Regions from separate parts of the Sulfuriferula sp. AH1 genome, predicted to be linked through region 2. Evidence: riboswitches for the same ligand, from Rfam matches in the RefSeq annotation. Region 2 holds a riboswitch; the other holds the start of a gene.
What was found. A riboswitch is a leader RNA that binds a small molecule or an ion and turns the genes downstream of it on or off. The one in region 2 is predicted to bind cyclic di-GMP.
Positions count from the first base shown of each region.

Region 1: it holds a riboswitch for cyclic di-GMP, as region 2 does, so the genes downstream of both, CAP31_RS12840 (DUF1631 domain-containing protein) here and CAP31_RS01615 (chemotaxis protein CheW) in region 2, are expected to answer to the same signal.

Region 1 covers NZ_CP021138.1:2,540,544-2,556,442, reverse strand. The annotation lists gene trmB (tRNA (guanosine(46)-N7)-methyltransferase TrmB) at 1-271, opposite strand, end outside; gene CAP31_RS12860 (thiazole synthase) at 272-1,054, opposite strand; gene thiS (sulfur carrier protein ThiS) at 1,082-1,285, opposite strand; gene CAP31_RS12850 (hypothetical protein) at 1,307-1,675, opposite strand; tRNA gene CAP31_RS12845 (tRNA-Gly) at 1,791-1,864, shown strand; cyclic di-GMP riboswitch class I at 1,947-2,031, shown strand; gene CAP31_RS12840 (DUF1631 domain-containing protein) at 2,077-4,401, shown strand; gene CAP31_RS12835 (hypothetical protein) at 4,477-6,138, opposite strand; gene alaS (alanine--tRNA ligase) at 6,204-8,813, opposite strand; gene soxB (thiosulfohydrolase SoxB) at 8,934-10,649, opposite strand; gene soxA (sulfur oxidation c-type cytochrome SoxA) at 10,820-11,650, opposite strand; gene soxZ (thiosulfate oxidation carrier complex protein SoxZ) at 11,718-12,032, opposite strand; gene soxY (thiosulfate oxidation carrier protein SoxY) at 12,086-12,547, opposite strand; gene soxX (sulfur oxidation c-type cytochrome SoxX) at 12,577-12,945, opposite strand; gene CAP31_RS12800 (M48 family metalloprotease) at 13,134-14,552, opposite strand; gene moaC (cyclic pyranopterin monophosphate synthase MoaC) at 14,595-15,071, shown strand; gene CAP31_RS12790 (hypothetical protein) at 15,178-15,447, shown strand; gene CAP31_RS12785 (glycine zipper 2TM domain-containing protein) at 15,478-15,899, shown strand, end outside.
Region 2 covers NZ_CP021138.1:296,543-312,441, forward strand. The annotation lists gene CAP31_RS01565 (DHA2 family efflux MFS transporter permease subunit) at 1-182, shown strand, start outside; gene CAP31_RS01570 (S-(hydroxymethyl)glutathione dehydrogenase/class III alcohol dehydrogenase) at 347-1,453, shown strand; gene fghA (S-formylglutathione hydrolase) at 1,468-2,316, shown strand; gene CAP31_RS01580 (GlxA family transcriptional regulator) at 2,334-3,320, opposite strand; gene CAP31_RS01590 (MarR family winged helix-turn-helix transcriptional regulator) at 3,543-3,986, shown strand; gene CAP31_RS01595 (cytochrome b) at 3,983-4,525, shown strand; gene CAP31_RS01600 (YceI family protein) at 4,522-5,076, shown strand; gene CAP31_RS01605 (YceI family protein) at 5,120-5,686, shown strand; gene corA (magnesium/cobalt transporter CorA) at 5,781-6,842, shown strand; cyclic di-GMP riboswitch class I at 6,994-7,080, shown strand; gene CAP31_RS01615 (chemotaxis protein CheW) at 7,348-7,845, shown strand; gene CAP31_RS01620 (methyl-accepting chemotaxis protein) at 7,966-9,669, shown strand; gene CAP31_RS01625 (bifunctional diguanylate cyclase/phosphodiesterase) at 9,676-11,352, shown strand; gene CAP31_RS01630 (Lon protease family protein) at 11,438-13,849, shown strand; gene mutY (A/G-specific adenine glycosylase) at 13,874-14,920, shown strand; gene CAP31_RS01640 (glycine zipper 2TM domain-containing protein) at 15,111-15,674, shown strand; gene CAP31_RS14720 (hypothetical protein) at 15,676-15,846, opposite strand; gene CAP31_RS01645 (TatD family hydrolase) at 15,886-15,899, shown strand, end outside.

The sequences.
Region 1 (15,899 bases), 630 kb from region 2:
GTACTTCGATGCCGAGATAGTCGTTTTCCGGGTGGGCAGCAGCGATGGCGGCAGTGGCGTCACCCATGCCGAAACCGATTTCCAGTATCTTCGGCGCACTGCGACTGAAAGTCGCGGTCAGATCCAGCGTCTGCGCTGTGTAAGGAATGCCGTGCACCGCTTGCAGCTGGTCGTGGGCACGTTGTTGTGCGACCGACATGCGCCCCTGGCGCAACACGAAGCTGCGAATGGGGCGGCCGACCGGACTGGGTTTATCCGTTGGCTCGGTCATTCACGAACCGATCACGCCGCTGGTGGGCGAAGACGGACTGGCGGTATAGATTTTTTTCGGCATGCGTCCGGCCAGATAGGCCTCGCGTCCGGCCTGCACGGCTTTTTTCATCGCGCTGGCCATCAATACCGGATGTTGCGCACCGGCGATGGCGGTATTCATCAATACCCCGGCGCAGCCCAGTTCCATCGCAATCGCGGCATCGCTGGCGGTGCCCACGCCGGCATCGACGATCACCGGCACCTGCAATTCGTTGATGATGATCTGCAGGTTCCACGGGTTCAGGATGCCCATGCCCGAGCCGATCAGCGAGGCCAGCGGCATCACCGCGACGCAGCCCATGGCTTCAAACTGTTTAGCGATAATCGGATCGTCCGAGGTGTAGACCATGACCTTGAAGTCTTCCCTGACCAGGATCTCGGCGGCCTTGATGGTTTCCACGACGTTGGGGTACAGGCTTTTCGGATCGCCCAGCACTTCCAGTTTCACCAGATCATGTCCGTCCAGCAGTTCGCGTGCCAGGCGTAAGGTGCGCACCGCATCCTCAGCGCTATAACAACCCGCGGTATTGGGCAGGTAGGTGTAGCGGCTGGGGGGCAGGGCGTCGAGCAGACTGGGCTGGCCCGCATCCTGCCCGATATTGGTGCGGCGTATCGCCACGGTGACGATCTCTGCGCCGCTGGCTTCCACCGCGAGCCGGGTTTCGTCGAAATCCTTGTATTTGCCGGTGCCTATCAGCAGCCTTGAATCATAGCTTTTGTCAGCGATAATTAGCTTGTCCATAAAGTGCCTTAATTGTTGTGGGCGGGCTTAACCGCCGCCTACTGCGACCACGATTTCGAGCTGGTCGCCGGAGTGAAGGGGGGTGCTTGCGAATAAACTGCGCGGTACGATTTCGCCATTGCGTTCTATCGCGATGCGTTTGCCAACCAGATCCAGCTCAATGATGAGTTCGGCGACGTTAGTTGCCGTGTGCAACTGCCTGATTGTGCCATTGACAGAAAGTTCGATCACCGGAATACCTCGTTTATGCGCTTACAATATCTGCGTCATTTTATCACAGCAGGGCTGTTGCCATGGCTGAAAGCAAGCAAATGGCCTGTTCAGTGTCATTGCATGCCGTCCGTTTTGGTAGAGCTTGCCGTGGCGTACCAGCCTTTTCTCTATTTCCTTGGCAAAAAACACTACCGCGATAGTGCTTGTACACAAGGTCAGCTCAGGCAGGATGAGCGCTTCGGTCTTGAAGATGGACTGCAACACCGGCACATAAAGGCATATAGCCGCTTCTGTGGAGGACAGTCCGGTTTGAGGCTGGATGGCGAATTCATGCGCGACCGCTGTTGCCGCCATCTCATGCCATAACGGATTCTGTTTGCTTGCTGCAGAGGAGGCATGATCATTCATGATGGACTTGACCGGCCAGCTGCGACATTGACTATATGGACAATGACGTTATTTATGATACTGCAATACTTCCTTGTTGAGTAATAACGGGAACCGTCGTAAAATTGCGCATCCTGCGGGTGTAGTTCAATGGTAGAACTTCTGCTTCCCAAGCAGATAGCGTGGGTTCGATTCCCATCACCCGCTCCAGATCAAAAAACTCACAAAATCAGCATTTTCGACTAGAATAAATGCTCGTGTTGGCTGTTTCTTTATTGTTATCGAGCCAAGCATTTGAAACTGGCAAACCCATCGAAAGGTGGCGACGCAAAATTTCCGGTCTAAAGTGGCGACACCATGACAGCGGGATTGCCAAATGGGGGCTTACTCCCTTATTAAATAAGCCGAAGAATACTCGGTAAATGTCGCCTGTTCTGTTGGTGGGCGAGGAGATCAACATGATAGAAAATAGCCAGCGCAATGTTGTTAGCCTATCGCAGTTTGATAAAGCCCGGAATATCATGAGCCCTGCCGAAGTGCTTGCCTTGCTCAATGAGTGCCGTAACCGCATGATCACAGAAATCGATCGTGTGTGGAACGACAAGCGCGATCAGGTCGAAGATGATTTGCTGGCGCTTGCCGATCGTTCCCCCATTCTGGAAACCCGCAACCTGTATTATCAGACGCAGAGCTTGTTGCGTAATCGCAATGAATCGCTGAGTGCTGCATTGCAGGATCAGTTCCTGACGAAATTCGATGCCCAGGTACGTGGCGGTATCGTAGCCGAACCCGGAAACCAGAATGGTGCATTCGACCTGAATCTGTCATTGGTTGACGAGGAGGCGTTCGAAGAAACGCTGGTGGTCAGCAAATCCGCTTCCCGTATGCAGGTCAATGCGGTCGAAGAGCTGGCGGCACTTGAACAGCGCGTGGCCGCATTGCTGCATCAGCATGCGAAAGCCGAAACGAATCCTTTTGCGCCAAAAGACTTATGCGAGTCATTTCTGGCAGCTTGCAAGATGCTGGATGCCGACCCTAAAGTCAGATTGATTCTGTTGCAGCAGTTCGATGCGCACATTGCGCCGGTATTGCCGGGGATTTACCAGGGCATAAATCAGTTTCTGGCTGAAAAGGGTGTGTTGCCGTCAATAAAAGTAGGGATGACCGGGGCGCGTGAACGCAGCCGCAATACCGGCAAACCCAGTCCTGCTGCAGCGCAGGCGGTAGCCGGTTCCGGTGAGTCGGCGACAGATGGCATGGATGTGTTTGCATTGCTGCAGCAGTTGCTGGGCCAGCAGATGCAGTCGACCGGGGCCGCCTGGGCTTCTACACCCATAGCCGGCGGAGGGTCGACGCAGCCCGGTTCGTTACAGCTTGGCCAACAAGCCGTTAACCCTGGTCAGATCACGGCGCTCACGCTGTTGCAGCGCGGGCAGATTGTGGGCAATGTGGCGACATCGTTTGATCCTGCATTAATTCAGGCAGGTACCACCAATGTGCTGCGCGATATTCGTGATGCAGGGCTGGTGCAAGTCGACAATCATGCCGATAGCTTGACGATCGATATCGTCGCCATGCTGTTTGATTATGTGTTCGATGACGAGAATATTCCGGCTGCGCTGAAGGCGCTGATCGGTCGGCTGCAGATACCGGTGTTAAAAGTCGCGATGCTGGATCAGCAGTTTTTCTCCAGGAAATCTCACCCGGCGCGGCGTTTGCTGGATGAGATAGCCAGTGTTTCGGTAGGATGGACCGATGCGGGTACATATAATATTGCGCTATACGCTAAAATCGATGAGATCGTGCAATCGGTGTTGAACGATTTTACCGAGGATGCCGCTGTTTTTGAAACATTGCTGAATGATTTGCAGTTGTTCGTCGCCAGCCATGAAGGCGATGTGCAGACGGCGGTTGATGAATCTGCACAGATAATAGAGACCGCCGAACGCGCGCAAGTCGCTCAGGTCATCGTGCAGGATGAAATCAATAAGGCCATCGCCGATCAGGAATTGCCGGAATCGATTGTCGAATTTGTGCGTACGATATGGCAGCAAGTATTGCAGCATGTTTATACGCAGGAGGGCGCGCAGAATCCCGCATGGCAATCCAGCCTCAAGACCATGCGGGATTTGTTATGGAGCGTGACGCCCAAGCTGAATACCGAGGATCGATTGACGCTGGTATCCATGTTGCCGGAATTGCTAAAGCAGTTGCGCGACGGCATGAATCTGATTCAGGTCGAGCCGTCGCGGCGCGAAGCGATATTCTCCGGGCTGGTCGCTTGCCATGCGGTAGCGGTTAAGGCAGGCTTGCGGGCAAAAACCCCGCCGGGAACGGATGTCGATATGCGTGCGGCGATCACGCAGCAGTCAAGTATGGAAATGCCGACTTTGCCGACGATCGAATCCATCGATGCGATTACCGAGCATTTCGATTTTCCAGCCGATCCGGCAGATGCGCTGGAGGAGGATGAGTACACCGAGCAGGCGCGCGCGCTGAAAAAAGGCATGTGGCTGGAATTCGTAAATGCGGATGGCAGCAGTCGCACTGCACGTCTGTCCTGGGTGAGTTCGTTGCGCGGAATTTACTTGTTTACCAATAACCAGGGGCTGGATGCGATCACCACGACATTACCCAGGCTGGCTGCGCGTTTGCGCGGCGGTGAAGCGCGCATAATCAAGACCAGCTCGCTTACTGAGCGTGCGGTCGAGCGTCTGATCGGGAAATTGCAAGGGCGCAGTAATTAGGTTTGCATCAATGTACAAGCGTTGTTGCGTGGCGGTGATGGTTGCGGCGCTTGAACGTGTTTCTACAGCGATTGTTTACGATATGGTGGCCTGCACATGTATCCAGGCATCGCCTTTCTCCAGCATGCGCCCTAGTTTTACTATGCTCGGATTCTGGCCGATGGTGACCTTGAACAGCTTGTTTCCGGTGTATTCGGCGCTATCCATGATGAGCGTGAGCTGCCCGTTGTGAATTGGGCCTGTCAATAATACGGCTATGGATAATTCGGCGTTAAGGGTTTGTTCGGTTTTGGTTGCCAGCGCAAGATTGGTATTGAGCGGCTGGAACATGAGCAGTACAGGATGCTGGCCGAGTACTTCCATGCCGACCTGGGTTCCGCTTCCCGCCCCCCGGAATAGGCGCCGCACTACCGCTACCTTCCAGTGCTGTTCCTTCTCGACTTTTATCCCGACCAGACGACTTAGGCGCAGCCAGTCGTTTTTTTCTGCCGGAATGCTGGCACGATAGCCTTCGCTGCTTTCATCCTCCATGCCCCAGTTTTCACACGGGGTCTCGGACAAACTGGGTTTGGGTACGGATTGGTGTTGCCTGGTACGGGTGGCTTCGGTAATAAAACCGTAGAGCTGGATATCGACCATTTCGGCATATTTGATATCGGCATCATATTCCAGTACCTGTTCGGTATCTGGCGCACTGTTCTTGACGATGCTGCAAATCGTATTGAAACCATGCACAACGCAGAGTGTTTTCCTGGCTGCGATGCGCGGGCTTTTGCGCAATTTGCCCAGGTTGGCCGGGTTCCATTGCAATTCGACGTAATCCAGCATTTTGAGATATTCAGGCTGGCGCATGTCAGCACCTGACTGGGCGCGGTCAGGGCTGGCGAGTAATTCGTCCCGTGTACGCCGCAGTTCGCCCAGCAAGGTCGAAGCGTCCCAGCACAGGCAGCTATCGGGATAAGGCTGTTCGGTAACAACGGAGGCACCGGCAGGTCTGGCGAGGTCTACATAGAAATGGTGTTGTGCCGGTTTTGGGGACTTGTCCAGTTGGACCAGACGTACCCATTTCAGTAGCCAGCTGTCTGCCATTTCGATTTGTCTTGCCGGTAACGCGCTGGGATGAAGCTGGGTCAGCAGCAGGGCGCGCACGTATTGATCGACACAACGGGATTCGGTGCCGGTATACAAAGGGATGGTGCGATTAACGAATCCCTGGATTTCAGCTATGCGATACAGTTTGTGCAGCATGCGCCAGAGTTTTTCATCCGGCTGGTCATAATGAAAAAATCGCCATTTGATGATATTGCCCAGATCATGGAGTACGCGTAGCGTCAATTGCGGCACCAAAGGCGCTATTCTGGTTTGTGTCGGGTCGCCGATGTTAACGCTGATGTAACTGTAATAAGCCAGGCTGATTTCGGTATAAAACGCATAAATGGCCTGCCAGAGTTTGGCTTCCATCGCGGTCGACATGCGCGTATTGCGCAGGTACTGTTCGCTTAGCAGTGTCTGCAAGGGGCGCGCGTATTCATCCAGTGCCATCAGCACGGCCAGTTTTTCTGTGTCGTAATCGCCGTTATTATTGCGGAGACGTATCAGGGCGCTCAGAATTTGAGCATGGGTAGCTAAGGTGTCTGCGACCGGCAACTCATTCAGCCAGCGCATCACCGATTTCATATTGGCAAGCGGGTCGGCCGGTGTTTTATCTTTGTCCAGAAAAGACAATATATTGAACATGATGCACGTTTGCTCCTCAATTAACGCGCGCCGGTATTGTTACCCGGCGCGCGTTTGATTTGGGTTTATTCTATTTGTTGCTTTACCCATTGTGCCACAGAAGCAAGTGCGGATGGCAATTGTGTAGGACTGATTCCGCCAGCTTGTGCCATATCGGCGCGCCCGCCGCCTTTGCCGCCTACTTGCAGCGCAACGAAATTCACCAGCTCACCGGCTTTGATGCGCTGGGTCTGGTCGGCAGATACGCCTGCGATCAGGCTGACTTTTTCGCCTTGGGTGCTGGCCAGTACGATAACGCAGGGCGCGAGCTTGTCCTTGAGCTTATCCAGCGTCTCGCGCAATATCCTGTTATCGGCGCCTTCAAGCTGCGCTGCCAGAACGTTGACGTCGCCAATGCGTACGGCCTGATTCGCCAGATCATCGCCTTGTGTGCTTGCCAGTTTTGATTTCAGGCGATCCAGCTCTTTTTCCAGTGCCTTGACGTTATCCATGATTTGTGTGATTTTCTGCTGCAATTCATTCGCAGGCGTTTTTAACAGTGCGGCTGCATCCAGTATCTGACGCTGCTGAGCCTGGATATAGGCGACGGCTGCCGGGCCGGTTACCGCCTCGATGCGGCGTATGCCTGCAGCCACGCCGGATTCGGCAGTGATCTTGAACAGGCCGATATCGCCGGTACGGGTTACGTGCGTGCCGCCGCACAGCTCCGTGGAGAAATCGCCTATGGCGATGACGCGCACTTCATCGCTGTATTTCTCGCCGAAAAGTGCCATCGCGCCGTGCTTGATGGCATCGTCATAATGCATGAGCTGGGTGTCGACGGCGACATTGTGCCGGATTTCCTGGTTCACCAGATTCTCGATCTGCTGCAGTTGCTCGGGAGTAACCGCTTCGCCGTGAGCGAAATCGAAACGGGTTTTATTGGCGTCGACCAGCGAGCCTTTCTGCGTTACGTGGGTACCGAGTACTTGCCGCAATGCGGCATGCAGCAGATGGGTGGCGGAATGATTGTAAGCCGCGCGGCTGCGGTTATCCGCATCGACCGTTGCGCGTATCTGATCGCCAACGCTCAATTTGCCGCGTTCGAGGACACCGCTGTGGCCGAAGACGTCGGCCTGGATTTTCTGGGTGTCTTCGGTTTTGAAACGGGCGCTGGCGGTAGTGAATTCGCCGCAGTCGCCTGCCTGGCCGCCCGATTCCGCATAGAACGGCGTCTGGTCGAGCACGATCACCGCTGCATCGCCGGCATTGATGCTGTCGACCGGGCTGCCATTGACGTACATGGCCAATATGCGCGCTTCGCTGCTCAAGTGGTCGTAACCCTGGAACAGCGTGGTTTGCCCCTGATAGGCAAGACCGCTGTGCATGGTGAATTTGCTGGCAGCGCGAGCACGGGTACGCTGTGCTTCCATCGCGGTTTCAAACCCTGCCATGTCGACGCTGAAGCCGCGTTCGCGGCCCACGTCGGCAGTCAGATCCAGCGGAAAGCCATAGGTATCATAGAGCTTGAACGCAGTCTCGCCATCCAGCAAAGTGCTGCCGGCGGGGGTTGCCTGCTCGAGTACCGCCATGCCGTGTTCCAGCGTTTCGGCAAAGCGCTCTTCTTCCTGCTTGAGCACCTGGGCGACGCGGTCTTGCGCGGCCACCAGTTCAGGATAGGCCGCGCCCATTGCCTTGGCAAGGTCGGCGACCAGCAGATGGAAGAAAGCCTGCTTCTGGCCGAGTTTGTAACCGTGGCGGATGGCCCGGCGGATAACGCGGCGCAGCACATAGCCGCGGCCTTCGTTGCTGGGGATGACGCCGTCGGTAATCAGAAATGCGCAGGCGCGGATGTGGTCGGCAATGACTTTGAGCGAGTTGTTATCCAAATCGCTGGTGCTGGTGACGCGGGCCGCAGCGTGAATCAGCGCCTGGAACAGGTCGATCTCGTAATTGCTATGCACATGCTGCATCACTGCTGAAATGCGTTCCAGTCCCATTCCGGTATCAACCGAAGGTTTGGGCAACGGGTGCAGGGTGCCGGTTTCATCGCGGTTGAACTGCATGAACACCAGATTCCAGATTTCGATATAGCGGTCGCCGTCTTCATCGGGTGAACCGGGCGGGCCGCCAGCCACATCGGGGCCGTGGTCGTAGAATATCTCGGTGCAGGGGCCGCACGGGCCGGTGTCACCCATTTGCCAGAAGTTGTCCGAACCGCCGCTGGCTTTATCACCTATGCGAATCACGCGTGCGTCCGGCACGCCGATCTCGGTGGTCCACATGGTGTGGGCCTCGTTGTCGGTATGGTAAACCGTTACCCACAGTTTTTCCTGCGGGATGCCGAGTTCGACGGTGAGGAACTCCCAGGCGAACTGGATCGCATTGCGTTTGAAATAGTCGCCAAAGCTGAAATTGCCCAGCATTTCAAAGAAGGTGTGATGGCGAGCAGTGTAGCCGACGTTTTCCAGGTCATTGTGTTTGCCGCCGGCACGGACGCAGCGCTGCGAGCTGGCCGCACGCACATAAGGGCGCGACTCGCGTCCGAGGAACACATCCTTGAACTGCACCATGCCTGCGTTGGTGAATAGCAGGGTCGGGTCGTTGCCCGGAACCAGCGGGCTGGAAGCAACGATGGTGTGACCGTGGCGGGCAAAGAAATCGAGGAAACGTTGACGAATTTCACTACTTTTCATGATGGGAGGCTATGTAAACTGAATAGCATGCATTTTAGCCCGGATACGCAATAAATTCACCTGATAAACAAAAAGGCCACTTGTGGTGACCTTTTTGCCTATCGGGTATAACGCAATATTTTAAACTACGTAACCTGGATTTTTACCGATGCCTACGACTTTAGGCATGTTCAGCTGGCGCGGCTTGACGACCTTGATATCGCGCAAATAGGTAGCAACGACATCCCAGATCGGGGTGCCGCTAACGCCTTCACCGACCGGAGCCCAGCCGGCAACCTTGTATTTGCGGCTGGCATCGACAGGCTTGCCTTTCAGCGTCATGTTGCTGATGCGGTTGCCTATCTTGTTGTTCGGATTGACGGTGTACTGGATGCCGCCGACGCGTACCATGTCGCCGCCTTGCTGATAATACGGGTCGCTGTTGAACAGGTTGTCGCACACGTCTTCCATGATGGATTTGATGGTTTCGCCTGTCATTTCGGTCAGTGTGGTAGATGGATAGGTAATTGCGGTCTGGTCCATGAGTTTGTCCATGGTGATTACATCGCCCGGTAACAGCGTAGTACCCCAGCGGAAACCGGGCGAGAACGCTGCGTCAGCGCCTTTAACCGCCATCAGCGCATCCAGAATGAGTTGGTCGAAGGTGCCGTTGAAGTTGCCGCGGCGGTAGAGCAGGTCTTCGGTTACGGCGAGTTTTTCGTTCAGTTTGGAAGCAAACGGGGCGCGCACGTTTTCGATGAACGCGGCCATTTTTGCATCGGGTGCGATCAGGTTGGAGAATACCGGAAGCAAGCGGTATTTCCAGCCGACTATTTTCTTGCCGCGCACGTCAAAATCCATGACGCCGAGGAATTTGCCGTTGGAGCCGGCATTGGTAACCAGTGTGGTGCCTTTGGCATTCTTGACCTGGGTAGGCTGCGGTACGCCGTCGTGGGTGTGGCCGCCGAAAATTGCGTCGATACCGGTGATGCGGGATGCCATCTTGAGGTCTACGTCCATGCCGTTATGCGAGAGCACGACCACCACTTGTGCGCCTTTGGCACGGGTTTCGTCGACGATTTTCTGCATATTCTCGTCCTGAATGCCGAAGGTCCAGTCGGGCACCATGTAACGCGGGTTGGCGATTGGGGTATAAGGGAAGGACTGGCCGATAATGGCGACTTGCACGCCATTGACTACTTTCATTGTGTAAGGCTTGAATACCTGGTCGCCGAAGTCGTTGGTAGTAACGTTCTGGGCGACAAAGTCGATCTTGTTTTTGAAGTCGTTGTCGACAATGTGCTTGACGCGATCCGCGCCATAAGTAAATTCCCAGTGGCCGGTCATGACATCGACGCCGAGCAATTTGCAGGCATCGACCATGTCTTGCGCGTTGGTCCACAGCGAGGTGGCTGAACCCTGCCAGGTGTCGCCGCCATCCAGCAGCAGCGATCCGGGACGGGAAGCGCGGGTTTTGTCGACCAGCGTTTTGAGGTGGGCAAAGCCGCCGACCTTGCCGTAAGTACGCGCAGCGGCCTGGAAGTCTAGGTAAGTAAACGCATGCGCTTCACGGGTGCCCGGACGAATGCCGTAATGTTTTAACAAATATTCGCCTACCAGATGCGGTGGCTGACCGAGTGCACTGCCGATGCCGATGTTGACGTTCGGTTCGCGGAAATAGATCGGCAGCAATTGTGCATGGCAATCGGTCATGTGCATCAGCGAGACGTTGCCGAATTGCGGCAGGTCATAGAAGCTGGAGGGCGCATTGCCGGCGAGCGCCTGTTTGCTGTCTATGGCCATGCCGGAAGCGGCGGCAACGGCGAGTATTTGTAAAAATTCACGGCGGTTCATCATACGAAGGAACTCCTTAATTCTAAATGGGTGAATGAGCTGTTGTTATGGTAATGATTCTAGCGCTTAATGCTGGTGAGTACATGGTATTAATCACCCACAATTAGCCGGTACATCTATAAAAAAACGGCAAGGATATTATCCTCGCCGTTATTTTTTACGTAGTGCTGTAATTATTTACGGAATACCGACGCTTTCATCGGTAAGCCGTTGCTAATGTAGGAGTGGAAGTATTCCAGATCGTTGTACTCTTCGCTACCGATCGCAAATGGCACGGCGCGTATCATTTTGTGGCAACCTACATAACGGTTCTGCAGGGTTACCAGATTCTCGCCGCCGCGGAATACCGGCCAGTGCGTAGCTTGTCCAATAATAGGGGAAAGCAGTTCCGAGCGCAGGTGGTTGCCGGCATTGTAAACGTGGCAGCTGGCGCAGGAGAATCCAAGCTGGCCGTGACGCGAGTAAAATTGCGCCTTGCCTTTTTCATAGGCAGCTTGTGCAGCTGCGCCATTGACCTTGATGTTCATCAGCATGCCATCGGAGAGTGTGCGTGCATAAGATGTCAGCTTGCCCATGGTTGCCGGGTCGCCCAGTTTGTATGCTTCTTCGCCATTCGTGGTGCGGCAGGTGTTGATCGCGTTTTCGAACGTAACCACTTTACCGGCTTTGTCGTCGAAATAAGGGTAATTGCCTGCGACGTTTTTGCCGCTGTTAGGAAAACAGCTGGCGTACGTTTTGCCATTCTTGAATGGGGTGTCCCACATTTTCTGGCCCTGATCTACCACGGTGCCGAAAGGTGGAAAATCCATGATGCTGTCGTATTGCGCCATTGAGTCTGCATCAAAGGCAAGTGCACCGTAGACATATTTGTCCAGTTTGATATCTGGGTATTTATTGGTAAAGTATTTGTCCAGATTCAGGCGATCCTGTTCCGGGGTGGCGTTGGCTGCAACTCCCCCGAATAATAGACCGGCCCCAACCAGCGCTAGCAGCGTTTTTTTCATGCTGTCCTCCGTAAGTTATATGCAATCAGCACCGGAGAATGCATTCTCCGGTGTGGTTTTCTGAATATCAGCTAACAGTAGCGTCAGCGCTGTTGCTCTCGCCCTTGTTGTCTTTCCAGGATACGGTTACTTTGTCACCGGCTTTAGCGCCTTTGACTTTAAAACCCAGGTATGGATTTTTGGAGATGGCGCCGCTCCATTCTGCTTCCAGTACGGGTTTGCCGTTGAGAGTAGCAGTTACTTCAGTGATGTGGTGGGCCGGGATCAACTGGCCGGTTTTTGGGTCTTTACGCTGACCGGTTTCCATAGGATGGTTCATCAGTACTTTGATATCAGCGCTATCACCGGCCATCGTGGCACGGATTTTCATTGGTTCTGCCATGGTCATTCCTTTAATAAAAAACGAGTTGAGTGGTTATCAAACTATGGACAGTATTAACCGCCGCAACCACCGATAGTTACTTTGACTTCTTTAGCTGCAGTGTAGGTTTTGCCGCCAGCGGTGACAACTGCGCGAACCATCGCGGTTTGGCCCATTTTGATACGTGTGGAAACGAAAGCTTCGGCGCCGTTCTCGAGCTTGAAGCTGGCTACCAGCGGGTTGGCATTCTTCTCGGCCATGATCGCAATGCCGGTGGTGCCGGCGATTTTGCTGGTGATCTCGACAGGAACCACAGCACCGTTCTCAGCGATATCAGGTGCTTTGATGGTGATGTCTTTGCTTTCGGCCGGACTGCCTGCGCCCATGCCTTTGAGTGCGTCCGCTACGGACTTTGCGCTAAAAGCAGCGGTGTTATAAGCAGCAAATGCGTTGCCGGTACCAAATAAACCGGTTGCTACCGCAAGCGTACCTGCGGCAGTTGCGCCTTTCAGAATGTTACGACGTAAAACGTTCATGCATTTTCTCCTTGTGGAAAGTGGATTAATTAAAGTCCGTAAACAAAGTCGGTGACCTTGTCGATTTCTTGTTCGGTCAGGACTTTATTTTTACCGAATGGAATCATTACTGTGTTTGGATTGGCGTCCATGGCATTCCAGATTTGGGCGCGAAGCTTGGCTTTGTCCGGGTAGCGTGCCTGCATTGCGATCAGGGGTGGTCCGATTGTGCCGGCGGCTACGGCATCCGGCATGGTCGGCATGGCGTGGCAAGCCAGGCAGTTACCAAGACTCTTGTCATAGGCGATTTGTTTGCCGGTCATTTCAGATTTGGCTGCGTCTGCAGCATAGGCAACATTTATTAGGCTGATTGTGCCAACTAAGCTGGCTGTTAATATCAATGATGCGTGTAACCGCATGTCATCCTCCTGATTTATGGGTTCTGGTGAATCATTACGTAAAATATTTTACGTGCCGTCAATCCGAACTCGGATTGTCAAAGCATAGAGCAAAAAAAATATGAATCCAAGTGGGAGGAAGCGTTTTTTTATGAAAAACAGCGCAGAAAGTATATTTGTACCAAATTTTAATAAGATAAAAGTGTCGATTAAGTTTGTTTATCGGCCTTGTTTTGTGCCATGAGCTGTTTTAGACGCGCTTCGGCAATCGACATCTGGTAAAAATCGCCGTCATGGGTTTTCAGGGCGATTTGCAACTGTTCGATGGCGGCAGTCAAATTGCCTTGATGGGCATAGGCTTCGGCTTGGGCGTAGTGGCGCAGGAAATCCTTGCCCTGCTGGGCGTAGCCGCGCGATTGCAATTGATAGAGATGATAGTCGTCGGGGTGAATGGCGATGATGCCGGTAACCAGTTTGACCGTATTATCTGCCTGTCCGGCTGTGAGCAGGGCATCGGCGTAGCTATAGACGAGTGGGCGGTAATTCGGATAGCGTTTGCGTGCATCATGGTAGCGCTGTAATGCGCCGTTGATATCGCCGGCATTTTGCTTGAGCCTGGCTCCCAGGCTGTCGATAATCGGGCTGGACCGGCCGCTTTGTCTGAGTTTTTGGTACGCGGCTTCTGCTGCGTCGTATTTCTGCGCCCGCATCAGCGCAAGGGTCAAACCGTATTGTGCCGCGGTCAGGTCAGCATAGCGTTTGTCGCGAACGTCATCGGTAAACTCGGTAACTGCCGTGCTCGGAGACTGGTTCAGGACGCGCAGCTTGGTGCGCATCAATTGAAATTCGATGCTGTCGGCAACCTGTTTGTGCGGCAGATTCGCGGCACGGTTCTGCATGTCGGCGATACGTTCGCTGGTCAATGGGTGGGTACGCAGATAAGCGGGGGCGTTGTTGTCGTAGAGGCGGCTGTATTTTTGTAAACGTTCGAAAAAAGTGGCCATCGCATTGGGGTCAAATCCTGCCGCACTCATGATCTGCATGCCTATCCGGTCGGCTTCACGCTCGTTGTCGCGGCTGAAATCCAGCTGTTTCTGGATCGACACGGCCTGAGTCGCAGCGATTGCGCCGCCCGCTACTTGCGGATTGGAACGTGCGGCTAGAATCGCTACAGCCAGAGCGGCGAGTGATGGCAAAATGCTGCGGTTCTGACTCTCGATCATGCGTGCCAGGTGGTGCTGGGTCACGTGGGCGATTTCATGGCCGAGCACGCCGGCGAGTTCGGATTCATTCTGGGCGGCTTCGATCAGCCCGGTATGAACGCCGATGTAGCCGCCCGGCAGCGCAAAGGCGTTGAGCGTGTTGTCCTTGAGTACGAAAAACTGGAAACTGCGCTGGCTCTCCGAGCTTGCGGCCACCAGCCGGGATCCCAGATTGTTTAAATAGTCGGTAAGCTCCGCATCATCGTAATACTGGGGGTTGGCATAAATATCGCGCATAATCTCGCTGCCCACCCGAGCTTCGTCGCGGCTGGAAAAACTGCTTTGCGAAATGTCCCCCAGATCCGGCAATTCGCTGGCGGTAACGGATTGGCTAACCAGGCAGAGTATGAGTATTATCAGTTTCATGGCTGATATGATAACCGGATTTATTTTGGAGTTCCTGAAACTATGCATGAATTTACGCACTTTGATCAACAGGGTCACGCCCAGATGGTGGATGTGGCCGATAAAGCCGATACCCGCCGTATCGCGGTGGCGCGCGGTCGTATCGTGATGCTGCCCGGCACCCTGCAAATGATCCGGCAGGGCAGTGCAAGGAAGGGCGATGTGCTGGGCGTGGCGCGAGTGGCCGCGATTCAGGCGGCGAAACGTACCGCCGACCTGATCCCGCTGTGTCATCCGCTGGCGCTGACGCGGGTGAATGTGGCGTTCGAAGTGAATGAGGCGCTGTCTGCAATCGATGCGGAAGTGAGGGTGGAGACCGTAGGCAAGACCGGGGTGGAAATGGAAGCGCTGACCGCGTTGAATGTGGGTTTGCTGACCATATATGATATGTGCAAGGCAGTGGACCGCGGCATGCGCATGGAAGCCATCCACCTGCACGAAAAGTCAGGCGGCAAGTCGGGGCACTGGCTTGCCTCGTAACACATTGTTACAGTTTTATTTGTTTTGGAAATGTTTGTGTAAATTCTCTGGATCATGATGCAGACGTGGGCATAAATGATGTGCCCGCCAGGTAGAAAGGTAAACCATGACTTACTCCAAAGTATTCGCATTCGTTGCTATCGCTCTGTGCACAACATCCGCACTGGCAGCGGGTGGTCATGACCGTTCGTTTCGCGGGAATGACTTCAATCCGCGTCAGAATGATCAGAATGCCGATATGGGTTATGAGCAGCGCCAGCAGCGGCAACAGGAAGCAGCGCCTGCTCGGCAGCGGAATGAGGGGTTCGGCTATGGTTTTGAACGTCGGCAGGAGCGCGCCGATCGTCCGGATTTCGGGCGCAGGAACCGTAATTAGAAGAATTGCATGAATCAGGAGAGTCGTATCATGAACATGATCAAACTGAATTTTACCGCTTTGGCTCTGGTAGCCGCGACTAATCTGGCCTGGGCGGATGATGGTGCGAGCTTCACTGATCGCGCCCAAGTGCTTTCCGCCACCCCGGTTTACCAGCAGATCAATGAGCCGCGCCGTGAATGCTGGACGGAAACCGTAGGCAGTTATAACAACGGCAGCAGCGCTGGGCATGGTTATGGCGGTGCTATTCTGGGCGGGCTGGTCGGCGGATTGCTGGGCAATACGGTCGGGCAGGGCAATGGACGTATTGCCGCTGCTGCAGTGGGTGCGGCAACCGGTGCGGTCGTTGGCGATAAGGTAGCCAATAACGGTGGCTACAACCAGCCGCGGCAGGTCGAGCATTGCGCCAATCACGATAATTATCGTCAGGTGATCAGCGGCTACAACGTGGT
Region 2 (15,899 bases):
TGAGCGAACAACAGGCGTTAGCGCGGATTAACGGTCTGATCGAGCAGCAGGCGTCAACTATGGCGGCGGATGATCTGGCGTGGATCTCGGCAATATTGTTCATCGTGCTGATCGTGCTGATCTGGCTGGCACGTCCCATTAAAGCGGCACCCAAAGCGGCAGAATCTGCCGGTGCACATTGATTAAACGGAATATCAAACTAAACTGATCCAACCGGCCTTGTCGGCAATGCCCGGACGCAAATGCGGACGAAATTGCGGCATATTCAGCCAAAATTCATATGCTGTTCATTTATCTGTTTTATCGGATAGTAGAATACATTTTTTGAATTTACCGGAGTGAACTGATGAAAACTAAAGCCGCAATTGCATGGAAAGCCGGTGCGCCGCTGACGATAGAAGAAGTTGATCTCGAAGGACCGAAAGCCGGTGAAGTGCTGGTGGAAATCAAGGCTACCGGCATCTGTCACACTGATTATTACACCTTGTCCGGCGCTGATCCGGAAGGCCTGTTTCCGGCTATCCTCGGCCACGAAGGTGCGGGTGTCGTGGTCGAAGTCGGTCCGGGGGTAAAGTCGCTGAAAAAAGACGACCATGTTATTCCGCTGTATACCCCGGAATGCCGCGAGTGCAAATTCTGCCTGTCGCGCAAGACCAATCTGTGCCAGGCTATCCGCTCTACTCAGGGCCGCGGCCTGATGCCGGACGGCACTTCGCGCTTCTCTATCGACGGCAAGCCGATTTTCCATTACATGGGCACCTCGACCTTCTCCAATTACATCGTGGTACCGGAAATCGCGCTGGCCAAAATCCGCGAAGATGCGCCGTTTGACAAGGCCTGCTACATTGGTTGCGGCGTTACTACCGGTGTCGGCGCAGTGGTGTTCTCTGCCAAAGTGGAAGCCGGTGCTAATGTGGTGGTGTTCGGCCTGGGCGGCATTGGTCTCAACGTGATCCAGGCGGCGAAGATGGTCGGTGCCAACAAGATCATCGGTGTGGATATTAATCCGCGCCGCATCGAAATGGCACGCAAGTTCGGCATGACCGATTTCGTCAATCCGAATGAAATCGCCAATGTCGTTGATCATATCGTGCAGCTGACCGATGGCGGTGCCGATTATTCATTCGAGTGCATCGGCAATATCACTACCATGCGTCAGGCACTGGAATGCTGTCACAAGGGCTGGGGTCAATCGTTCATTATCGGCGTTGCCGCCGCCGGCGAAGAAATCAGCACCCGTCCATTCCAGCTGGTAACCGGTCGCGAATGGAAAGGCTCGGCCTTCGGCGGTGCACGCGGCCGTACCGATGTGCCCAAGATCGTCGACTGGTACATGGACGGCAAACTGAATATCGACGACCTGATCACGCATACCCTGCCGCTGGAGCGTATCAACGAGGGGTTCGACTTGATGAAGAGCGGTGAATCCATCCGTTCCGTGGTGCTGTATTGAGCGGGGGCGTCATGCTGGAACTGATCAGCGAGCATGCGTGTTTCGGCGGCGTACAACGCTTCTATCGCCACGATTCCGTAGCTGTCGGCTTGACGATGCGGTTTTCGGTATTCCTGCCGCCGCAGGCGCAGCAAGGCAAAGTGCCGGCGCTGTTTTATCTGGCGGGGCTGACCTGTAGCGAAGAAACCTTCATGATCAAGGCCGGCGCGCAGCGCGTTGCCGCGCAGCTGGGCATGATGCTGATCGCGCCGGATACCAGCCCGCGCGGTGCCAATGTGGCAGGCGAGACCGACAACTGGGATCTGGGTGTCGGCGCGGGTTTCTATGTCGATGCGACAGCAGCGCCGTGGAACCGGCATTACCGCATGTACAGTTACATACTGGAATTGCATGAGCTGATGGTGCGTGAATTTCCGGTACAGGCTGGCAGCATTGGCATTGCCGGGCATTCGATGGGCGGGCATGGTGCGCTGGTGCTGGCGTTGCGTAATCCGGCACTGTTCAAAACAGTATCGGCATTTGCGCCGGTGTGTGCGCCGAGCCGGTGCCCGTGGGGAGTAAAGGCTTTTTCCGCCTATCTGGGCAGTGAGCAGGCGGACTGGCTGCAGTATGATGCCAGTGCGCTGATGGCAAACAGCAAGACGCCATTTCCTGGTGGTATTCTGATCGATCAGGGTTTAAGCGACAAATTCCTGCTTGATCAGCTGTTCCCTGAAGCATTCGAAGCCGCCTGTCAGCAAGCACAACAACCGCTGGAACTGCGCAGGCACGCTGGTTACGATCACGGCTATTACTTCATTTCCACCTTTGTCGAAACGCATCTGCTGTTTCACTATCGAAAACTGAATGGTGAGGCGCGCTAACAGCCTGATTCTGTAGTTTATGTCGTTGTGGAGAAACGCTCACGGTATACCTTGGGCGTTACCCCTATCTTTTTCTGAAATACCCGCCGCATTTTTTCTTCGGTGCTAAAACCGGTCTGCACCGCGATCACTTTCAGCGGCGAGGTATTTTCCTCCAGCAACCGTCGGGCTGCTTCAAAACGTGCGCCTTCAATAAACTCTGCCGGGCTTTCGCCGGTTTCGCGATGAAACACGCGGGCAAAATTGCGTTCGCTCATCGCCAGGCGGGCTGCCAGTCTGGAGATACCCAGGTCCTCGGCCAGATGTGACATGATCCAGTTTTGCAATTCGCGGATGGTGGGATGGGTGGTCATCTGGCTGGCAAGATGGACGCTGAACTGGGATTGGCCACCCGGCCGTTTCAGATAGATCACCAGGTCGCGCGCCACTTCGAGCGCGATTTCGCGGCCAAAATCCTCTTCCACGATCGCCAGCGCCAGATCCATGCCGGCAGTGACGCCGGCGGAAGTCCAGATATTGCCTTCATGGATGAAGATGGCGTCAGCATCGACTTGTATCCTGGGGTATTTTTTGCGCAGGCGTTCCGCAAAACTCCAGTGGGTGGTGGCGCGGCGTCCATCGAGCGCGCCGCCTTCAGCCAGAAAGAAACTGCCGGTACATAAAGCCGCCAGCTGCTGCATTCTGGATGCTGCCTGTACGACCCAGGCGATGATTTCGGGCGAGTCCTGTAATGCCTGTTCAATATCAGGCGAACCGACGATCAGCGCGAGATCCGGTAATGCGTGCATGCTGATCGTTTTGGTTGCCTGTAACGACATCAGCGTATCGGACGGGATCATGCCGATGCGGGTCGAAGCGATGGTGACTGCATAACCGCCGTTCAGCTTGCGCTGCTGCAAACAGCTGTTGGCGTAGTCGAAAACCTTCAGCGGCCCTATGGCTTCCAGCGCTTTGAAGCCGGGATAGACGATGATGTCGACGGTGCGTAGTCGGCTGGACGGCATGGCGTTGCTCATAGGGCGATGACCGGCGTTGGCAGGGGTTAATCACAGGCAAGGAGTGGGTCGATGTTAGCATCGACAGCGATTTGCTGCCAGACATGCTGCAGCTCATTCGTTGCGACGGTCTCAATAATGAGTACATAAGATTTTTTAATTTGGTGCTTGCATTTAGTTCTTGTTAGAACTATATTTGTACTAACAAGAACTAAATAGGTGATATATGCCATGCCCAACACTCCGGTTTTATCCTTGATTCGCGAACTGGCCAGCTGCTATCAGGCGTTCGAAGCGTATTCATTGCAGCAGATTCGTGGCTTCGGCTTGACTGCATGTCAATTCGACATCATTGCCACACTGGGAAATACGTCTGGTCTGAGTTTCAGTGACCTTGGCAGCAGGACGCTGATTACCAAAGGCACGCTGACTGGCGTGGTGGACAGGCTGACAGAAAAGGATCTGGTGCGACGTATCGCCGACCCTGACGATGGTCGCCGGCAGATTGTGATGCTGACGGAAAAGGGGGAAGCCCTGTTTGCCGATATCTTTCCGCGGCACGTGCAATATCTGAAGGAGGCGCTTGCAACACTGAGCGCAGAAGAAATCAGGCAGACGCAGTTGATGCTGCAACGCCTGGGGGGTGTGTTTACTGATAAAAAGGAGACAGCATGAATACGCGTTATACACATACCGCAATCCTATTGCACTGGCTGATGGCGGCACTGATCGTGGTGAACTTTCCGTTGGGGGTGTACATGAGTGATTTGCCGCTGTCGCCGCATAAATTGCAGCTGTATGCCTATCACAAATGGACCGGAATCGTGGTCTTGACGTTGCTGCTGCTGCGCGTGTTGTGGCGCGTGACGCATCGGCCTCCGGCAATGGTAGCGGGTATGCCGCGCTGGCAGGAATTGAGTGCGCACTGGGTGCATCTGGGATTGTACGGTCTGCTGCTGGCAGTACCGCTGTCAGGCTGGCTGATGAGTTCGGCACTGGGTTTTCAGGTCATGCTGTTCGGCGTGTTGCCGCTGCCGGATCTGATTGCGGCGAACAAGGCGCTCGGCCAGCAGCTGAAAGAAGTGCATGAGATACTTAATTACACTTTGCTGGGATTTGTCATCCTGCATGCGGGTGCTGCGCTGCAACACCATTTTATTCTGCGCGACAGTACGTTGGGTCGCATGTTGCCCTGGATAGGAGAACGCAAATGAAAATAATCGCTGCATTGTTGCTTGCTGCGGCAGCCGGTCAAGTCTCGGCGGCTACTTTCAACACCCCGGTCGCCAATAAAAGCGCCGTGACGTTCGTTTCCAAACAGATGGGGGTCGCGGTCAATGGCGGTTTCGGCAAATTCACCAGCCAGATCAGTTTTGATCCGGCCCGGCCGGAAACAGGCAAGGCGCAGATTGATGTGGTGCTCGCCAGCATCGATACCGGCAGCGGCGAGGCTAATGACGAGATCAAGAGCAAATCCTGGTTCGACGTCAAGGATTATCCAGTAGCGACTTTCGTTTCCAGCAGCCTGAAGATAGTGGGTGGAAACCGTTATCAGGCGACCGGCAAGCTCACCATCAAGGGGCGGACGCGTGATGTGGTCGTGCCGTTCACCGCCACCCCGGCAGGCTTCAATCTGGTGCTGGATGGCGCTATCCCCATCTCGCGCGCGCAATACGGCATAGGCGAAGGTGCCTGGGCCGATCCGTCGGTGGTGGCCGATGAAGTGCAAGTCCGTTTCCATTTCACCCTCGGTGCAGGGAAGTAGCAAGCACTGCCAACTGTTCATTTTTTAATTCAAGGAGCATGACATGAAACACAGTCTCATCGTTTTATCTTTATCCGCAGTGATGGTGAGCAGCGCGTATGCCGCTGCTGACAGTTACACCATAGACCCGCATCATGCGTTTCCGATTTTTGAAGTGAGCCACCTGGGATTCACTACCCAGCGCGGGCGTTTTGACGAGACCAGCGGAAAAGTGACGCTGGATATGGCCGCCAAGACCGGCAGCGTGGATCTGACCATCAATACCAAATCGCTGGATATGGGCTTTCCGCAATGGAACGAGCATGTTTCCGAAGGTTTCTTCCATCCTGAAAAATTCCCTACCATGACCTACAAGTCCACCAAGCTGATCTTCAGCGGTGACAAGGTCGTGGGCGCAGATGGCGAATTTACCTTGCTGGGCGTGACCAAGCCGCTGCATGTCACGGTGAGCGGATTCCGCTGCGCGGTTAACCCGATGAACAAGAAACCGCTGTGCGCGGGCGATGTCAGCGCGATATTCAAGCGTTCCGACTACGGCATGATGACGTACCTGCCGGCTATCGGCGACGACATCAGGATCAATGTGCCGATTGAAGCCTACAAGGATTAATTGCGTCCGGCCTGATCCTTTTGCGCCAGGGGGCCTCATGCACTCTGGCGCAACTCCATGTTAGGATAGCTCATCCTGGTCTTGGGGTGTTCCTATGCGACATAAAAAGCACGCACATAAATCGGGCATGCCGCCTGGCACACTGATATATGCGGCGGATAAACCTGCGCTGCAGGATGCGAAAATCACGCTGTTCGATTTCGATGAGCAGCATGTGACCGAAAGCGTTGTCGACGATATTGCAGCATGCGTATCGTTTGCCAATGCGCAAACGGTGACCTGGATCAATGTCGATGATGTACAGGTACAAGGCGTGCTGGAAGCTTTCGGCAAGGCATTGGGCTTTCATCCGCTGATGCTGGAAGATATTCTGCATACCGATCAACGTCCCAAGTATGAGGATTACGGCGAATACATTTTCCTTGTGCTCAAAATGCTGGATTTTGACGCCGGTAAAAGCGAAATCGTCATCGAACAATTAAGTCTGGTACTGGGCGAAAATTACATCATCTCGTTTCAGGAACGGCCAGGCGACATGTTCGATTCCTTGCGCGAGCGCATACGCAAAAACGCGAGCCGCATCCGCAAATCAAAGGCGGATTACACCGCCTATGCGTTGATGGATTCCGTGGTGGACCGCTATTTCGATGTGCTGGACAAGATCGGCGACCGGATAGAATCGCTGGAATCGCTGCTGGCTAAAAACCCCAGGCCCGACACCTTGCGCAATATTCACAAATTGCGTCAGGAGCTGATCTTTCTGCGCAAATCCGTATGGCCGCTGCGCGACGTGGTCGCCTCCATGCAGCGCGCCGAATCGCCATTGATACATGAAAGCACCGAGCTGTATCTGCGCGACCTGCATGACCATGTGATCCGTGTGACGGACAGCATCGACACTTACCGGGATATGCTGTCGAGCATGCAGGATGTGTACCTGTCCAGTATCAGCAATCGCACCAATGAGATCATGAAAGTGCTCACGCTGTTTTCCAGTATCTTTTTACCGCTCACCTTCATTGTTGGCGTGTTCGGAATGAACTTTCGCAACTTTCCCGAGCTGGACTGGCCGTACGGTTTGCAAGGCACGATGCTGCTGATGGCGGTGATCGGAGTGGGTATGTATCTGTTCTTTAAATCCAGGAAATGGATATAGAAACAGAGAGTATTCGGGTTTATGAATTGGGATTCAAGCTCGAAAAACTGATTTCTATCCAAATATTGACAGTAAATACTGGTTCTTAATATTTTTCTGTTACAAATTGGCAAAAGATTGCTGTAGAATTCATGCCGATGTGTTGAACATCACATAATAAAGGCAAACCTGTGCGAAAGCCAGGGACGCAAAGTTTTCGGTCTAACGGGTATGACCCCAGGATAGCGAGACTGCTGAAGGTGTACCAAGGTACGCCACTTCCGCATTCCCCAATACCTGTTGCTCCCCCCAAAGACCTGATTCAAAGATGTATTGCCTCTGGCTCGCGAGGCGGACGTGCAGTTATTGCACGCTGTATTTTTTAAGAAAAATAATCATGGATGATTTCGCCCTGAATTTTGGGACTGGCATAGGAATCTTTAATAAGCAGAATAAATCGAACATTTAAAAATCGGTTTATTCAATCGATTGTGAAACATGATTTGCTGGATGTAAGGGGGTGACAATGCAAAACAATATATACGCCGATGGCGACTCACAGAATACCGCGGGCTACGAGTTTCTGGCATTTACGCTGAGCAACGAAGAATACGGTATCGATATCCTGAAAGTGCAGGAAATCCGCGGTTATGAAAACCCGACGAGAATTGCCAATGCGCCGGATTTTATCAAAGGTGTCATTAATCTGCGCGGCCTGATCGTCCCGATAGTGGATATGCGCATTAAATTTAATCTGGGTGAGGCCGAATATAATAATTTGACCGTCGTGATCATTTTGAATATCGGCGGCCGTGTTGTCGGGATGGTGGTAGACAGCGTGTCTGACGTCATTACACTCAGCCCCGAACAAATCAAGCCGGCGCCAGCGATGACCAGTGTCCTGGACACCGCCTACTTGACCGGTTTGGGGACGGTGGATGATCGCATGCTGATACTCGTCGACATCGATAAATTGATGTCTGGCAGTGAAATGGGATTGTTGGCCGAGATGGCCGCCGGATAGAAATCAGGTTCGAGCAATTCTGGCAGCTCGATGGTTCAGTGCGACGTGTATGCAAATGCAGCTAATGGTTAGCAAACAGGACGCCATCCTGTTGTATAACAGGTTTAAACAAGGAAGAAAATGTTAAAGAACATCAGAATTAAAACGCTGCTGATAAGCGTAATTGGTTTCCTGTCGCTGCTGCTGATCGCAATCGGCAGTTTTGGGCTATACAATCAGGCCTCTACCAATGAATCCCTGAGAACGGTATATGAAGACCGAACGGTTGCGCTCGGGCAACTGGATAAAGTGGTCAGGGGTCTGATAAGCAGTCGCTTGTCGATTGCCAATGCCATCATCGAACCGGACGAGGCCAATATCCGGAAACGGATTGCCGAGCTGGAGGGATTTATCAATCTGGTTGACAAGAACTGGAGCGCTTATCAGGCGACTTCTCAAACGCCTGACGAGAAGAAATTGGCAGACAAGCTGAATGAAGCGCGCAATAAATTTCTCAGTGAAGGGTTGCAGCCAGCATTGGCGGCTCTCAAGAATAATAATGTAGAAGAAGCAAAACGCCTTACGGTGACGGTATTGCGTCCTGATTTCGAGCCGGTAAGAGAGAACGTCAATAATCTGATCAAGCTCCAGCTCGACATTGCCAAAGCGGAATACGACAAATCGCAGCAGGCTTACAGCATGAGCAAATACATCGCCATCAGCGCCATCGCGCTGGGCGTATTGCTCGCAGCGTTCTTCGGCATGTTCCTGATCCGCGCCATCTCCCGTCCGCTGGAAGAAGCGATACAGGTCGCCAGTAACGTGGCTGCGGGTGACCTGACCCAGCAAATCGAAATTGACTCGGCCAATGAATTCGGCCGGTTATTGCAGGCATTGAAAAACATGAATGCGAGCCTGGTCGATATCGTCGGCGAAGTTCGTAACGGTACCGAATCCATCGCCTCGGCGTCAGGCCAGATCGCCGCCGGCAACCTTGACCTCTCCAATCGCACCGAATCCCAGGCCAGCTCGCTGGAGGAAACTGCCTCGGCGATGGAAGAGCTCACCAGTACCGTCAGACAGAATGCCGACAATGCCCGTCAGGCAAACCAGCTTGCTGAAACCGCTTCCGAAGTGGCCGGCAAGGGCGGTGCCGTAGTGTCCGATGTCGTTAACACCATGAGTGCGATCAACGACTCGGCACGCAAGATCGCCGACATAATCGGCGTTATCGACGGCATCGCCTTCCAGACCAACATCCTCGCGCTCAACGCCGCTGTCGAGGCGGCACGGGCAGGCGAACAGGGACGCGGTTTTGCGGTGGTGGCCACCGAAGTGCGCAGCCTGGCCCAGCGCAGTGCGGCGGCAGCCAAGGAGATCAAGCTGCTGATAGACGATTCGGTGGATAAGGTCGAGCAAGGCAACAAGCAGGCGGCGCAGGCCGGCACGACGATGAGCGAAGTGGTGTCCAGCGTACAGCGTGTGACCGACATCATGAGCGAGATCAGTGCTGCCAGCCGCGAGCAGAGTCAGGGTATCGAGGAAATCAACCAGGCCGTTACCCAGATGGATGAAGCTACCCAGCAGAATGCGGCGCTGGTCGAGGAAGCCGCCGCCGCTGCCAAATCCCTGCAGGATCAGGCAGGGCATCTGGAGGAACTGGTCAACCGGTTCAAATTAAATGATACACAGCACCGCGCTCAACCGCCGCGCGTGCCCATGAAAACGATAGCCGGCGGTCGGCCGGCGGCTTCTGCCCCCAGAACCTCCGGTAAATCGTTGCCCCAAACGCAAAAAATGATTGCAGCAAAAGCAGCCAGTGACGAGGAATGGGAAGAGTTCTAAGCAAAAATGGATTATGTCGATGAAGTGCAATGCCGCTATATGCTCGAAACGTGTCCCGTTTCGGTTCGAATTGTAGCGTATTCCAATCACCGGGTTTTATTTGCCAATCGGCGTTATGTCGAATCGATCAACTTGGCGCGCGACAAGGTGATTGGCATGGATTCAAAACAGTTTTACGTCAACCCGCAGGATTACGAAGATATCCTCCTGCAACTGGAGCAGGGGCTGCCGGTGATTGATCGGCTGGTCGAACTGAAGATTTTCCGTAATCGCCCGGTCTGGGTGCTGGCTTCCTATTTCAGGCTGGAATATCAGAATGAACCGGCGATTCTGGGCTGGTTCTATGAGGTGACCGATCTGAAGGATGCCGAGGATCAAATCCATCAGCTCACATTTTATGATGCGTTGACGCAACTGCCTAACCGTCGTCTGCTGACGGATCGCCTGAGCCAGGTACTTGTAGCGTGCTCGCGCACTGGATCGTATGGCGCAGTGCTGTTTGTCGATCTCGATCATTTTAAAATCTTTAACGATACCAAGGGGCATGTGGTTGGCGACTTGCTGCTTATCGAAGTGGCGAGAAGACTGCAGCTCTGCGTGCGCAAAGGCGATACCGTATCGCGTCTGGGGAGTGATGAGTTTCTGATCGTACTGGAGACGCTCGGCGCCGATGTCGAACAGGCGGCGACAATAGCCGAGATGGTCGCCGAGAAGATACGCTTCGCTCTGGGTGAGCCTTATGTGTTCGATGAGCGTTCATGCTATATCACGTCGAGTATCGGTATCGTCCTGTTTCTTGGGCAACAGGACACCTCCGAGGATTTGCTCAGCTACGCGCATACTGCGATGTATCAGGCCAAAACCTGCGGCCGCAATGCGATCCGTTTTTATGATTCGGCCATGCAGCTGGCTATCGAAGCGCGTGCCGAACTGGTCGATGAATTGCATCTTGCGCTCGAAAAGCAGCAATTCCGTCTGCATTACCAGATTCAGGTCGATAACTTGCGCCGCCCGCTGGGGGCGGAGGTATTGGTGCGGTGGGATCATCCGGAACACGGCCTGGTATCTCCTGCGCAATTCATTCCGCTCGCCGAAGAGACCGGTCTCATCCTGCCATTAGGGCTATGGGTGCTGCGAACAGCCTGCGTGCAACTTGCAGTCTGGCAACGTGGCGAGCTGGCCCGGGATCTGACACTGGCGGTCAATGTCAGCGCAAAGCAGTTTCGCGAGGCTGATTTTGTCGCCCAGGTAGAACGTGTGCTGCAGGAGACGGGTGCCCAACCCTCGCGCCTGAAGCTGGAATTGACCGAAAGTGCAATGCTGGAACAAATAGAAGATACCATCATTAAAATGCGGCAGATAGAAATGCTGGGCGTCAAATTCTCAATGGATGATTTCGGCACCGGTTATTCTTCGCTGCAATACCTGAAGCGTTTGCCGTTGAATCAGATCAAGATTGACCAATCATTTGTTCGCGACATAGTCAGCGATCCCAATGACGCCTCCATCGTGCGTACCATCATCGCAATGGCCAAGGTGCTCGGACTGGATGTGATCGCCGAAGGGGTGGAAAATGATGCGCAATGCAAATTCCTCGAGCTGTCCGGTTGCTATGCTTTCCAAGGATACCTGTTCAGCAAGCCCGTGCCTTTGGATGAGTTTATGCTATCCCTTGGTAATTAGCGCGCAAAACCGGACTGTGTCATTAATCTGTATTTTTTGGCCAGTCGTGGGAAAATAGGTGTTATCCCTTCACATTGAGTCGTCCATGCCGCTTGCCAAACTGCTACCGTCACAGCTCCGTCTGACACTCGATCCCGCATTTCTGGGGTTTGCCAATACCGTAGAGCTGGTTACCGAGGCTTTGCCGTGGATAGGCCAGGAGCGCGCCGAGAAGGCCGCGCATTTCGGGTTGTCACTGGATCAGCCGGGTTATAACTTATTCGTGCTGGGCGAGGTTGGCAGCGGGCGTTCCTCCTTGCTGGAGGCAGCCATGCGTGCGGCGGCGGCCAAGCGCTCGCCGCCGCCGGATTTATGTTATCTGCACCATTTCGATGTGCCGGAAAAACCTATCGCCTTGCGCCTGCCGGCCGGACAGGGGCGGGTGCTGCGCGACATGATGGCGGAGCTGGTAAAGGTGTTGCAGGCAGAGATCCCGCGCCGTCTCGCCGGCCCCGAATTCAAGGCCGAAAGCGAGCGTGTGCAGAAGTCATTCAAGGACGAGGAGGCCGTAGCCTACGCCGAGCTTTCGGCTTTTGCTGCCGCGCGCCGTTTCACGCTGCATCGCGAGGACGAGCGCATGATATTCACCTTGCTTAATGCCGAGGGACGGCCGGTGACCGAAGCGGAAATGCTGGCATTGCCGGCCGAGCGCAAAGCCGGGATCGACCGCGACGAGCAGGCGCTGCGCGTCGAGATTGCGCGCTTTCTGGACAAGGTGCGGCCCAAGGAACGCGCAGGCAAGGAAGCGCTGGGCCAGTTCAAGCGGCATCTGATCAAGCCTTTGCTGGAGCATGAGCTGCAGCAGATACGCGCTGCGATGAAGCAGCAGATCATGGATGCCGGAAAACTGGGGCGTTATCTCGATGCGTTGGCGCAAGATGTGCTCGATCAACTGGAGTTGTATGGATCGGAAGATGTGGCGGTGCAGATCGAGCTGGCTGAAGCGATGGCGGCCTATCGTGTCAATCTGGTGGTGGACAATAGCGAACTGAGTGGCGCGCCTGCTCTGGTGGAAGACAACCCGCTGTTTCGGTCGTTGTTCGGCAGCATTGAATATCAGGTCGAAAATGACGTGCTGATGACGGATTTTTCCCGTATCCGCGCCGGCAGCCTGTTGCGTGCGCACGGCGGATTCCTGTTGCTGCATCTACGCGACCTGTTCGGCGATCCGCTGGTATGGGAAAAACTGCGTCGCTTCCTGCGTAGCGGGCGCTTGCAGATCGAGGAACCGGGCACGCTGTATTCGCCGAATCCGGCAGTGTCGCTGGAGCCTGAGGCGGTCGATGTGGCGGTGAAAATCATCCTGATCGGTACGCGCGAGCATTATTACGAATTGCAGGAAGCCGACCCGGAATTCGGCCGCTATTTTCGCATCAAAGTCGATTTTGCCGAAAGCTTCAAGGCCGGGACGAATACCCATCGCGACAGCGCTATCTTCATCGCGCATGTCTGCCAGCGCTTGGGATTGTCGCACTTTACTGCCGACGCGGTAGCGCGTTTGCTGGAAGAGATGCACCGTGAGGCGGATGACCAGTTGCGGCTGTATGCGGTATTCGCCTATCTGGAACAGCTGGTGACCGAAAGCGCCGCGCTGGCTCAAGGCGACATCGTACAGCGCGCGGATGTGGAGGCGGCGCTGGCAGCGAAAACCTGGCGCCATGACTATCCCGATCAGCGCCTGCACGAATCCATTGCCGAAGGCGAACTGCTGATCGCTGTACAGGGCGAACGGGTCGGACACATCAACGGTCTGACCCAGATCGATCTCGGCGATCATCGTTTCGGTTTGCCTGTCGTCGTGTCTGCGCGGACTTTCCCGGGTGAGGATGGCGTGCTCAACATCGAGCGCGAGGTGGAAATGTCGGGCCCGATCCACGATAAGGGCGTCTTTATTCTGCAGACCTATTTCGCCAGCCTGTTCGCTCATCTCGGGCCGCTGTCGGTGGACGGCGCGCTGGTGTTCGAACAGGAATATCATGGCGTAGAGGGCGACTCCGCATCCTGCGCCGAGCTTTATGCACTGTTATCCAGCCTGTCAGGTTTGCCGGTGCGTCAGGGTATTGCCGTTACCGGCGCACTCAATCAGTTTGGCGAGGTGTTGCCCATAGGCGGCATCAATGAAAAGATCGAAGGCTTTTTCCGTGTCTGCCGCGAGGCCGGGCTGGACGGCAGTCAGGGTGTCATTCTGCCTGCGCGTAACCGTTCGCATCTGATGCTGGGCCAGGAAGTCATCGAAGCGGTTGCGCAGGGCCAGTTCCGTATTCATGTGATCGACCATGTGCTCGACGGGCTGGAGCTGCTAATGGACTGCCCGTCAGGCGAGCTCGATGAAACCGGTATCTACACTAAAAATAGCGTCCTCGGCCGTGCGCAGAAAACCCTGATGCGTTACCACCGCATCTGCAATCCGGAAGATCACCTCAAGACTGAAAGCAAACAGCGTCATGGCGTGCATTGATTGTGTTGGCAGAGTAGTGTTCGCATGAGTGATTTCGCTTTGCGCCTGATCGACTGGCAGCGTCGAGCCGGACGGCATGATTTGCCATGGCAGGACAGTCGTGACCCATACCGGGTATGGCTGTCCGAGATCATGTTGCAGCAGACTCAGGTGATGACGGTGATTCCGTATTACCAGCGTTTCGTCGCGCGTTTTGCCGATGTGGCGAGTCTGGCGGCAGCCGGGCTGGACGAGGTGCTGGCACACTGGAGCGGGCTTGGCTATTACTCGCGGGCGCGCAATCTGCACGCGGCAGCACAAAAGATAATGACGGATTTTGACGGGGATTTTCCGGAAAAAATTGACGAAATCGTGAGCTTGCCAGGTATCGGCCGTTCTACCGCGGCGGCGATCGCGGCATTCTGTTTCAATACCCGTGCGGCGATACTGGACGGCAATGTCAAGCGGGTGCTGGCGCGGCAATTCGGTATCGTGGGTTATCCGGGAGAAAAAGCGATAGAGACGCGTTTGTGGGCATTGGCCGAATCACTGCTGCCGCCCGTCGGTGTCGATATCTATACCCAGGCGCTGATGGACATGGGGGCGACGCTGTGCAGCCGCAGCCGTCCGCGCTGTACGGCTTGCCCGGTAGCGGAGAACTGCGTCGCGCTGGCAACGCGGCAGGTCGCCAGCCTGCCGACGCCCAAACCCAAAAAGACGGTGCCGCACAAAAGCACACGCTTCGTTATCCTGCATCACGCCGGCAGGATATGGCTGCAGCAGCGCCCGCCCAGCGGGCTCTGGGGCGGGTTGTGGAGCTTCCCGGAGCTGGCGATGGACGAAGACGTGCTGGTGGTATGCCGCGACCAGTGGCGCTTGCCGGTGGTGGCTACCCGCGAACTGCCCGGTTTCCGTCATGTGTTCTCCCATTTCAGTTTGCAGATCGCGCCGCAACTGGTGGAGGTAGTGAGCCTGCCATTATCGGTGAATGAAGCCGGCGGCTGCTGGATGCGGCCTGACGAAGCCTTGGCAGCAGGCATTCCCGCACCGGTGCGCAAGGTGCTGACTGCAGTGGGCATGGAGCCGATGTGACGATTCGTCAGGACGTGCGTTAACGGATTTGAAATGGTTTGTAACAGCTTGTAACAGCACTCGCGTCAACACACGCTATACTTCTGCGTTATATGCACTGTGGTTTACGTGCATGAACAGGTTAAAAATATCGAGTAAGCCTCTGTGCCGGCCTCGCCGGTCAGCCCATAATGTTGAGGAGAACTGAATTATGGATAAATCGTTGTTAATTGGACTGGTAACCGGAGCGGTAGCAGTGACTGCCATTGGTGGGGTTGCGGGCTATAAGGTAATGCATCCTGAACCTCAATATGCCGAGGTGATGAATGTGAAACCGGTGACCGAAACCATTCGCACTCCGCATCAGGTATGCAGGGATGAAGCTGTGACGCGGCAGGCCCCGGTGAAGGATGAAAACCGCTTGGCCGGAACCGCTATTGGCGCGGTGTTGGGTGGCGTGCTGGGTAACCAGATCGGTGCCGGTAACGGCAGAACTGTGGCGACCGTGGCAGGTGCGGCGGCCGGTGGTTATGCCGGTAACCGGGTGCAGCAGAACATGCAGGAATCCGACCGGCAGACGGTCATGAAGACGCGCTGCAAAACGGAATATGAAAAACATGAGAAAACCCTCGGTTATGACGTGACCTACCATCTTGGCGACAAGCAAGGCATGGTGCGTATGGATCATGACCCCGGTCAGCGTATTCCGGTAAAAAACGGCCAGCTGATACTGACAGCGCCTGGCCCTGACGCGGCGCCTGCCAATCCGGCCTGAGTCATGCAATCCCCGGCTGATGCGTACGCTGCATCAGCCGGTTCGCACCGCGGTCTGCGGCATTTCTGAATATCCCATCTTCGATATGCGGCTGCGCCGAGCCCGTATAAAATCCCGCAATGACGATGTCGGCTGGTTTTGCAATATACTGTCCTGATAGTTGCCGATTCATGGCTGTAACCGTCCTTTCCATCATTCTTGCGAATAAGTCATGCCTGATTCGAT